DNA from 2 places in the Alkalilimnicola ehrlichii MLHE-1 genome. Region 2 is predicted to be linked to the other one. Evidence: predicted binding sites of a transcription regulator. Region 2 holds the regulator's gene; the other holds the start of a gene.
The links. Region 2 encodes FNR, which switches genes on or off when oxygen is low (the NO sensors DNR and NnrR bind a similar motif). Its sites were predicted from a motif close to TTGATNTANATCAA; they were not measured.
Positions count from the first base shown of each region.

Region 1 (4,703 bases), 1.2 Mb from region 2:
CTGTCCATGAGATCGCCGGCCGGACCGTTGATCCTATGGCCGATCAGCGGGTAGAGGGCGGCGCGCATCGACAGGGGGAGGTCGTGGCGATAGGAGAAAAAGGCGAGCGCCAGGGCCACGATGATGTAAATGGCCCAGGGGTGCAGGCCCCAGTGAAAGAAGGTCAGCCGTAGCGCCTCGTCGGCGGCGGCCGCCGTCCCGCCCTCGCCGTGGGGGGGCTCCAGGTAGTGCAGCAGCGGTTCGGCAACGCCGTAGAAGAGCAGTCCGATGCCCATGCCTGCCGAAAAGAGCATGGCGAACCAGGACAGGTAGGTGTATTCAGGCCGGGAGTCCGGCGGCCCCAGGCGCAGGCGCCGGAACCGGGGATGCAGTAGCACCGCCAGCACGAAGCCGAGCAGCAGGGCCACCACCGTGGTGTAGACCCAGCCGAAGTGCTGGATCAGCATCTGGTGCAACGATTCGAAGCCCCGGCCCAAGGGCTCGGTCCAGAGCGCGCCCCCCATCACCAGGGCCAGAACCACGGCCGCCGCCGGCAGAAAGACCCGCGGGTTCACCGGCGCCCCCGGCGTTGCGAGCATTGCCCGTGGCGGGTGGCCATTGCGGATCCCCTCTGCCGGATCGGCTGCGTCGCGGGGTCACGCGCACGCTGTGTGAGCCCCCGCGTACCGCCCAGCCCTGCTTCAGGACACTATATGACCTTACTGTAGCGGGTTTTGCCGTTGTCGGCATTCAGGTAGGCGTCGAAGGCCATGGCCACGTGGCGCAGCAGCAAACGCCCTCGGGGGAGGACCTGTAACCGGTCGCTCTCGATTCGGACCAAACCATCCGACTCCATCCCCTGCAGCCGTTCCAGGGCGTCGCGGAAGTAGTCCCGGAAGTGGATCTGGTAACGCTCCTCCATCTCCCGGAAGTCCACCCGGGAGTGGCACATGATCTCAGTGATCACGTCGCGGCGCAGTTGATCGTCGGCGCTGAGCTCCACGCCCCGGAAGACCGGCAACCGGCCTTCATCCAGGCGGGCGTAGTAGGCCTCCATATCACGCAGGTTCTGACTGTAGCTCTCGCCCACCTTGCCAATGGAGGTGACCCCCAGGCCCACCAAGTCGCACTCCGCACGGGTAGAGTAGCCCTGGAAATTGCGGTGCAGCGTCCCGGCGCGCTGGGCCTGGGCGAGCTCGTCCTCCGGCAGGGCGAAGTGGTCCATGCCGATGTAGACATAGCCGGCCTCGGTTAGCCGGCGGATGGTCAGCTCCAGGATGGCCAGCTTTTCGTCGGGCCCCGGGAGCTGCTCCTCGCGGATCTGGCGCTGGACTTTGAACAGGTGGGGTAGATGGGCGTAATTGTAGACCGCCAGGCGCTCGGGGCGCAGTTCCAGGGTCTGATCCAGGGTCCGGGAGTAGGTCTCTACGCTCTGCAGCGGCAGCCCATAAATCAGGTCGAGGTTGGTGGAACGGAATCCGCAGCTACGCGCCTTTGCGATCACCCGGGCGGTGGTCTCGTAGGGCTGGATCCGGTTCACGGCCTTTTGCACCGCGGGATCGAAGTCCTGCACCCCCACGCTCATGCGGTTGAAGCCCAGCTTGGCCAGCAGCTCGATCGTGGTCTCCCGCACGGCCCGCGGGTCGATCTCGATAGAGAACTCCCGTTGCGGCCCCCGCTCGAGGGTGAAATAGCGGGAGAGCATGTCCATTACCCGGATGAGATCCTCGTCACTGAGGTAGGTCGGGGTGCCGCCCCCGAAGTGCAGTTGCTCCACCCGCCGGTCGGCGTCGAACAGCTGGCTCTGCAGGGCAACCTCTTTCTCGAGGTAGTCCAGGTAGGTACCGGCGCGGGAGTAGTTACCGGTGATGATCTTGTTGCACGCACAGTAGAAGCAGACGGTGTCGCAGAAGGGGACGTGCACGTACAGCGAAAGCGGCCGCGGGATGGGATCCTCGTTGCTGAGCGCGGCCACCTCGGCATAGGCCTTGTCGTCGAAGCCCTCGTGGAACTGCGGAGCCGTGGGGTAAGAGGTGTACCGGGGGCCGCTGACGTCATACTTGGCCAGGATGGCCGGGTCGAATTGCAGTGTTTGGTCCATGACAAATCGCACAATGCCGAGATTGGGGATGTGTGGCACGGGCACGTCCGATCCGGTGGCCGGGCCAGTGCTAGTAAATTAGGCTCAAAATAAGCGACCGGTCATGGGCTTGTCTTGATTCAGGTCATGAGACGGCCCGAAAACGAAAGTCGGCAGGTATGCCAGGGGGCATACCTGCCGTCGATCAAGATCCACCACCCCACGGGGTGGCGGCGCTCAGCCGTCGTACCGGCGGAAGACCAACGTGGAGTTGGTGCCGCCGAAGCCGAAGCTGTTGGACATGACCGTGTTCAGCTCAACGCCTTCGCGCGGCTCGGTAACGATCGGCATGCCTTCGGCCTCCGGGTCCATGGTCTCGATGTTGATGGAGGGGGCAATGAAGCCCTCCTCGAGCATCGCCAGCGAGTAGATGGCCTCCTGCACTCCGGCCGCCCCAAGCGAGTGGCCGGTCAGCGACTTGGTGGCACTCACCGGGGGCACCTGCTCGCCGAAGACCTCACGCATGGCCTTGAGTTCGGCCAGGTCCCCCACCGGGGTGCTGGTGCCGTGGGCATTGACGTAATCCACCGGCCCCTCCACCGTCTCCAGGGCTTGGCGCATGCACCGGGCCGCCCCCTCGCCGGAGGGCGCCACCATGTCGTGGCCATCGGAGGTGGCGCCGTAACCGACCAGCTCGGCATAGATCTTTGCGCCGCGTGCCAGGGCGTGGTCCAGCGCCTCAATGACCAGCATGCCGCCGCCGCCGGCGATCACAAAGCCGTCGCGGTCGGCATCGTAGGTTCGCGAGGCCTTCTCCGGCGTCTCGTTGTACTTGGTGGACAGCGCCCCCATGCCGTCGAAGAGCATGCTCAGCGACCAGTGCTCCTCCTCGCCACCGCCGGCAAAGATCAGATCCTGCTTGCCCAGCTGGATCTGCTCCATCGCCGAGCCGATGCAATGGGCACTGGTGGCGCAGGCGGAGGTGATGGAGTAGTTCAGGCCCTTGATCCGGAAAGGCGTGGCCAGGCAGGCGGAGACGGTGCTGCCCATGGTGCGGGTGACCCCATAAGGCCCGATCTTGCGCACGCCCCGGTTTTTCAGGGTTTCTGCCGCCTGCACCACATTGGCGGTGGAGGCTCCGCCGGAGCCGGCAATGAGCCCCACCCGGGGGTTTGATATCTCATCGGCGCTCAGGCCAGCGTCGCGCATGGCCTGCTCCATGGCGATGTAGGAAAAGGCGGCCGCATCACCCATGAACCGCAGGGATTTACGCGGAATGTGATCGGAAAGATCGATGTCCACGGACCCCGCGACCTGGCTGCGCAGGCCCACCTCTTCATATTCGGGTTTATACTTGATGCCCGACCGACCGGCCCGCAGGGCCTCGGTGACCGTCTCCCGGTCGTTGCCGATGCAGGAGACGACTCCCATTCCAGTGACGACTACTCGACGCACGGTAGACTCCTCGAACTGAATCAGTGGTGATTGAAATCGAAAACCGGCGGCGGGTTACCCCTGGCTTCTGCTGAGGTCACCCGGATCCTGGAAAAGCCCCACCTTCAGGTCCTTCGCCGTGTAGATCTGCTCGCCGTCCACGGACACCCAGCCATCGGCGATGCCCATCACCAGCCGACGGTTGATCACCCGTTTAAATGCGATCTCGTAAGTCACCTTTTTATGCTCGGGCAGGATCTGCCCAGAGAACTTAACCTCGCCGCAGCCCAGCGCCCGGCCCTTACCGGAGCCGCCGATCCAGCCCAGGTAGAAGCCCACCAGTTGCCAGAGGGCATCCAGACCCAGGCATCCGGGCATGACGGGATCGCCGGGGAAGTGGCAGCGGAAGAACCAGAGATCCGGGTCGAGGTCCAACTCCGCGATCACTTGCCCCTTATCATACGCCCCGCCTTCCTCACTCATTTGGGTGATGCGATGAAACATCAGCATCTGCGGGGCGGGCAGCTGTGGGTTGCCGGGGCCAAAAAGCCTCCCGTGGCCACTCAACAGCAGTTCATCGAAATTATAGCTTTCTTGCCTCGTCATTCTCCCTACCTGTGGTCATGTGGCGGCTGGGTGCATATCGTACGTCATCGGGCAAGAAAGCCATACTACACGTACAAAAAAACCGTGTCCCCCCCTGAGGGGGGAACACGGCTGGCCGCTCGGCGGCGGGTGGTTATCAGCGGCGTTCCTGGATCATGGCCGCCAGTTCATCCCGCAGCTCCGGGTCGGTGTCGAGCGCGGTGGCGATCTCGGAATACTCCGGTACGCTCAGGCCGCGGTTCTCGATCGCTTCGACCATCTCATCGTTGGCCTGCTGTTGCAGGTCCCGGGCCTGGTCTGGGTCCTCGGTGCCCTCCAGGCGTTGCGTGTAGTCCTCCTGGATCTCCGTAATGTCGATGTAGGCATCGGCGAACTGTTCCAGGCTCTGGTCATCGAAGTCGTGCTGGGGGGCACCTGCGCCCATGCCAGGCTGCTCCTGCATGCCGCCTTGCTGCTGCTGATCCATGCCGCCCTGGCGCTGCTGATCCATCCCGCCCTGTTGCTGTTGCTGCTGCTCCATCCCTTGCTGCCGGTCCATGCCTTGGGGATCGTCCTGCATGCCGGTTTGGCCGATGGCCATGCCGGAGGCGAGCAGCAGGGAGGA
Region 1 covers NC_008340.1:1,570,449-1,575,151, forward strand. The annotation lists gene MLG_RS07010 (BCCT family transporter) at 1-554, opposite strand, end outside; gene hemN (oxygen-independent coproporphyrinogen III oxidase) at 689-2,080, opposite strand; gene fabB (beta-ketoacyl-ACP synthase I) at 2,297-3,514, opposite strand; gene fabA (bifunctional 3-hydroxydecanoyl-ACP dehydratase/trans-2-decenoyl-ACP isomerase) at 3,569-4,099, opposite strand; gene MLG_RS14800 (DUF4168 domain-containing protein) at 4,236-4,703, opposite strand, start outside.
Region 1: a site for FNR is predicted at 2,195-2,208, ahead of hemN (oxygen-independent coproporphyrinogen III oxidase). Genes of this name have one in related genera too.

Region 2 (4,703 bases):
CATCACTCCTCCACGCAGGCGTCGAAGCCCTGCTCGTCCAACGCAGCCACCAACGCCCGGGGCTCGGCCTGGCCGCTGATCTCCGCCTCACCTTCTGCGGCGGAGACCCGGACCACGCCCTCCACACCGGGCACCGCTGCCAGCGCCTCACGCACCGCCTTTTCGCAGTGCCCGCAACTCATGCCCTCGACCTTCAGTTTCATGGCAACCTCCTGGATAACTCACCCCTCCTGGGGTGGGGCTGGGGACAACAATAGGGCCAGCACGCCCGCCCAGTCAACCGGTATCCGCGAGCGACAGCCGCGCCCCGCCCTTCGGTTACCGCTTGCCGGAGCGACGTTCCAGCCGGTCGACCTTGCTGCTGAGATCGCGGATCAACTGCAGCATCTCCAGGCGCTCGTCGTGGGCCCGCTGCTCCTGCTCGATCCGCTTGGCGTCCTCCGCCTCCCAGTGGGCGGATTGCATGCTCTCGATGATGATGCCGATGAACAGGTTCAGCACCGTGAAGGAGGAGACCAGGATAAAGCTTACGAAATAGATCCAGGCCCAGGGGTAGGCCTCGATCACCGGGCGGGCGATGCCCATGGACCAGCTCTCCAGGGTCATCACCTGGAACAGCGTGTACATGCTGGCCCCGAGGGTGCCGAACCACTCCGGGAAGCTCTGGGCAAAGAGCTTCGTCCCCATCACCGCGAACACGTAGAAGATCACCAACAGCAGCAGGGCGATCCAGGCGATCCCCGGGATGGCGCGGAGCAACGCCTCGACGATCCTGCGCAGGCGCGGGACCATCGAGAACAGTCGCAACACCTTCAGGATGCGCAGCGCCCGCAGCACCGAGAAGGCCCCAGAGTCCGGCACCAGAGAGATCGCCACTACGGAGAAGTCGAACAGATTCCAACCGCTGCGCACGAACCGGGGCCCATCGGCGATGATTCGCAGGGAGATCTCCACCACGAAGGCGGCGATGATAAAGGTGTTCACCCAGCCCAACCAGGGCTGCAGGTAGGCGGTGACCTCCGGCGAGGTCATCAGCCCGAGGGTGATCGCATTGACCAGGATCAGGCCGACGATAAAGTACTGCGTCCCCGGCCGGTCGATAAACCAGGCCAGGCGACCACGCAGGGTCTCATCCTCCGGGTGCTGTACTTTATGCCCCACCAAATCCGGTTGCCGCTCGCTCATCGCCTACCCCCGCAATTACTCCCGCAGCGCGCGCACCCGCGCCTCGAGCCGGGCCGGGATCGCCTCCGGACTGACCATGGCCATCGCCACCAGGTCGAGCAGGGGGACCGGTTCGGTGGGTTGCGCCTGCAGCTCCAGGGCCACCGGATCGCGCAAAAAGAGTGACACCGCCTCGGCGGTCTCCAGGAAGAAGGGCTCATCAAACCGGGCGGCCCAACCCTGGACCAACGGAATCATGGGTTCCGTCCGGCCCTCATCCGCCAGCCGGCGGAAGAAGCCCTGATCCCGGTACCGCAGGGTCAGCCCGGCCACCTCAAACTCCGGGAGGCTCAGGGCATGGGTGGTCAGCGTCTCCTCCAGGTCGAAGCGAGTCAGGTGCAGCCGCCCGACGGCCCAGCCCCGCCCCGGCACGGTCAGTCGGAATTCCTCCACCTGCAGTGACCGGGCCTCCGGGTCGTAGCGGTAGGCGAAGGCCCATTCGGCCGAATCATCCGACCATGCTGCCGCCGGCACCGGCCACCCTTCCGCCGGCTTGCCGTGCAGGCCTATCGCCCGCAGGCGCATGTGGCGGGGCGGGCTGTGTGCGCGGTCCAGATCCACCACCACCAACTCATCCACCCGCAGGGGCGGCTGATCCTCGTGCCCCACCGTCAGCCCGAAGACATGCAGCCGACGGGTCCAGAGGTTGACCGAGGCCTCTTCATAGTCCGCGGACCATTCGGCGGGCAGGCCGTCAAGCGCATCGTCCAGTGCCTGCCGGCCCTCACGATTCGCCCACGCCTGCACGGCAAGCCCCGCCACCACCAGCAGCAAGGCCGCCAGCACCACACCCTGCCAGACTCGCCATCTCATAGCCGCGCCTGTCCCCATCGTCGCTCAGAGGGCAAACCTTACCACGCACACTGTGGCAGTACGCCACTTGAAAAACGGCCGCGCCACCCTATCTACAGGAATGAGGGCGACGCCCTGGGGACACCATGGTAATGACCTGAATTTAGGAGGTGATGGATATGGCCATCATGCGCTATGACCCGTGGTCCACCCTGCGCCAGATCCAGACCGACCTGGACCGGATGTTCGGACAACGCGGGATGATTACCGCCGGCGAGGGCGAGAATGCCGAGTCGGCCGGCCAGTGGCTGCCGGCGGTGGATATCTCCGAGGACGACAAGGCGTACCACATCCATGCCGATCTGCCCGGGGTGGCCCCGGAGGATATCGAGATCAGCATGGATCAGGGGGTGCTTTCCATTAAGGGCTCCCGCGAGTCCGAGAGCACCGAGAGCGAAGAGGGGTGGAAACGTGTCGAGCGGGCCCGCGGCACCTTCTACCGCCGGTTCGCACTCCCCGAGTCGGTGGACGCGGACAACATCGCGGCGCGCTCGCGCAACGGGGTGCTGGAGATCACCGTCCCCAAGAAGGTGGCACCACCGGCGCAGCGCATTGAAGTCAAGTCGGAGTAAGCGGGGCCTGCCTGCTGTAAACCGGGGCCGCGTGGCGTTCTCGCCCGCGGCCTCATTACGTGGGTGCCCGCCCGCTACCCGCCACCTGAGGGGCGGGACAGATCGGGCCGATCACAGGGGCGCTCCTGGCAATGCCCGGCCAGGCGCTCCAGACTGGCCATGTCCTTGAGGGTGATTTCCTTACCGCGGCTGTGCAGCCAGCCCTGCCCCTGGAAACGCTTGAACAGGCGACTCATGGTCTCGGGGGCCAGGCCGAGGTAATTGCTCAGGTCACTGCGGGACATGGGCAAGCGGAAACGCGTAGCGGAGAGCCCGCGACGGGCAAAACGATGGGAGAAGTTCAGCAGCAGGATGGCCAGGCGCTCCTCGGCGTTACGGCGTGCCAGTGCATGGAGCATTTCGTGGTCCTGGAAGATCTCCTTGCTCATCAAGCGCAGCAACTGACGCTGGAGCGCCGGAATGGCCCGGGCCAGCTCTTCCAACTCGTGGAAGGGCAGTTCACATATGCTGGAGGTCTCCAGGGCCTTGGCCTCGCAGGGGTGCGCCCCCAGACTGACCGCGTCCAGCCCCAGCATCTCCCCAGGCATATGGAAGCCGGTGACCTGCTCCTCACCCTCGCGGGAGATGGTATAGGTCTTAAGCGACCCGGCCCGCACCGCGTAGACGGTGCGAAACTCGTCCCCCTCCCGGTAGAGCACATCCCCCCGGGCCAGCGGGCGCTGGCGCTGAAGGATCACATCCAGACGCTGGACATGTTCGTTGTCCAGCCCCTTGGGGAGGCAAAGGTTGAACAGGGAGCAGTCGCTACAGGCGCCTCTCGACCCTGCCAATTGCACTACCCGTTCTCCCTGCCATTGCGCCATCTGGATACCCCGCTGGCGGCCGGCCGCGCGGCCCGCATGAAATCTGCACAACAGAATACCGCCATTGGGCCGGCCGGTACAAAGCCGGGTGCCTGGCAGAACGTCGCGGGCCCCGTCACCGGAGTCAATACAGGCTCTGGAACAACCGGCTGCGGTACTGACGCACCAGCGGGTCGTCGGCGCCGAGCAGATCAAAGACCGCCAACAACGTCTGCCGACCGCGGTCGTTGTCCCAAGCCCGGTCGTGGCGAACGATCCAGAGCAGGTTCTCCAGGGCGGCGTCGTGCTCGCCGGCCAGTACCTGGTGCAGGGCCAGGCCGTGGCGGGCCTCGCTGTCGCGCGGGTCCTGCTCCACACGGGCGGCCAGGGCCTCACGCCCGGGCAGATCAGCCAATTGCTCGGCGAAGGCCCGCCGGGCCTTGATGCCCTTGCAACGCGGGTCGTGCCGGGCCTCATCGGGGAGTTCCGCGACGATGGCCTCGGCCCGATCCGGCTCCCCGGCCTGCATCAGCGCGTGGGCCAGCTCCAGGGCCACGTCCTGGTCGTCCGGGCGTTGCCCGTGCAGCGCCTCCAGCAGGGGCACGGCGGCCTGCGGCTCGCCGGCGGCCAAGTGCTCGCGCGCCTGCTCCAGGGGATCGGCCTGCGGCGGTTCTACATGCTGCTCGAGAAAGCGGCGCAGTTCCCCCTCCGGCAGGGCACCGGTGAACTGATCCAGCACCTGGCCCTGTGATACCAGGATGACTGTGGGCAGGCTGCGGACCCCCACTTGGGCGGCGATGGCCTGCTGCTCGTCGCAGTTGACCCGCGCCAGCCGGAACGCGCCGCGGAACTCCTCCGCCAACTTTTCCAGCAGGGGCATCAACGTCTTGCAGGGCTCACACCACTCGGCCCAGAAGTCCACCAGGACAGGCTGCTGCATGGACCCTTCCAGCACCTCCGACTGGAAGTTATCCATGGTGATATCAACAATATAGGGTGAGTTCGTCACAGGCACTCCCGGATTGTGTATCGGCATTACCGACGAAATGAATCTATCCTGAATAACAGATTGAGTTGACAACCGACAGCCGGCCGGCGGTACCAGGCCGGAGGCCTCCGGCCGCCGAAGGAGGTGGCGATGCTTTTGGCACACCTGTTGAACCGCATTGTGACCGAGGGACGGCTCAAGGTCATCCTCCCGGATGGCCGGCAA
Region 2 covers NC_008340.1:359,399-364,101, reverse strand. The annotation lists gene MLG_RS01625 (metal-sensitive transcriptional regulator) at 1-3, opposite strand, end outside; gene MLG_RS01620 (heavy-metal-associated domain-containing protein) at 3-203, opposite strand; gene MLG_RS01615 (ion transporter) at 319-1,185, opposite strand; gene MLG_RS01610 (hypothetical protein) at 1,201-2,037, opposite strand; gene MLG_RS01605 (Hsp20/alpha crystallin family protein) at 2,196-2,648, shown strand; gene fnr (fumarate/nitrate reduction transcriptional regulator Fnr) at 2,723-3,511, opposite strand; gene trxA (thioredoxin) at 3,636-4,499, opposite strand; gene MLG_RS01590 (SAM-dependent methyltransferase) at 4,629-4,703, shown strand, end outside.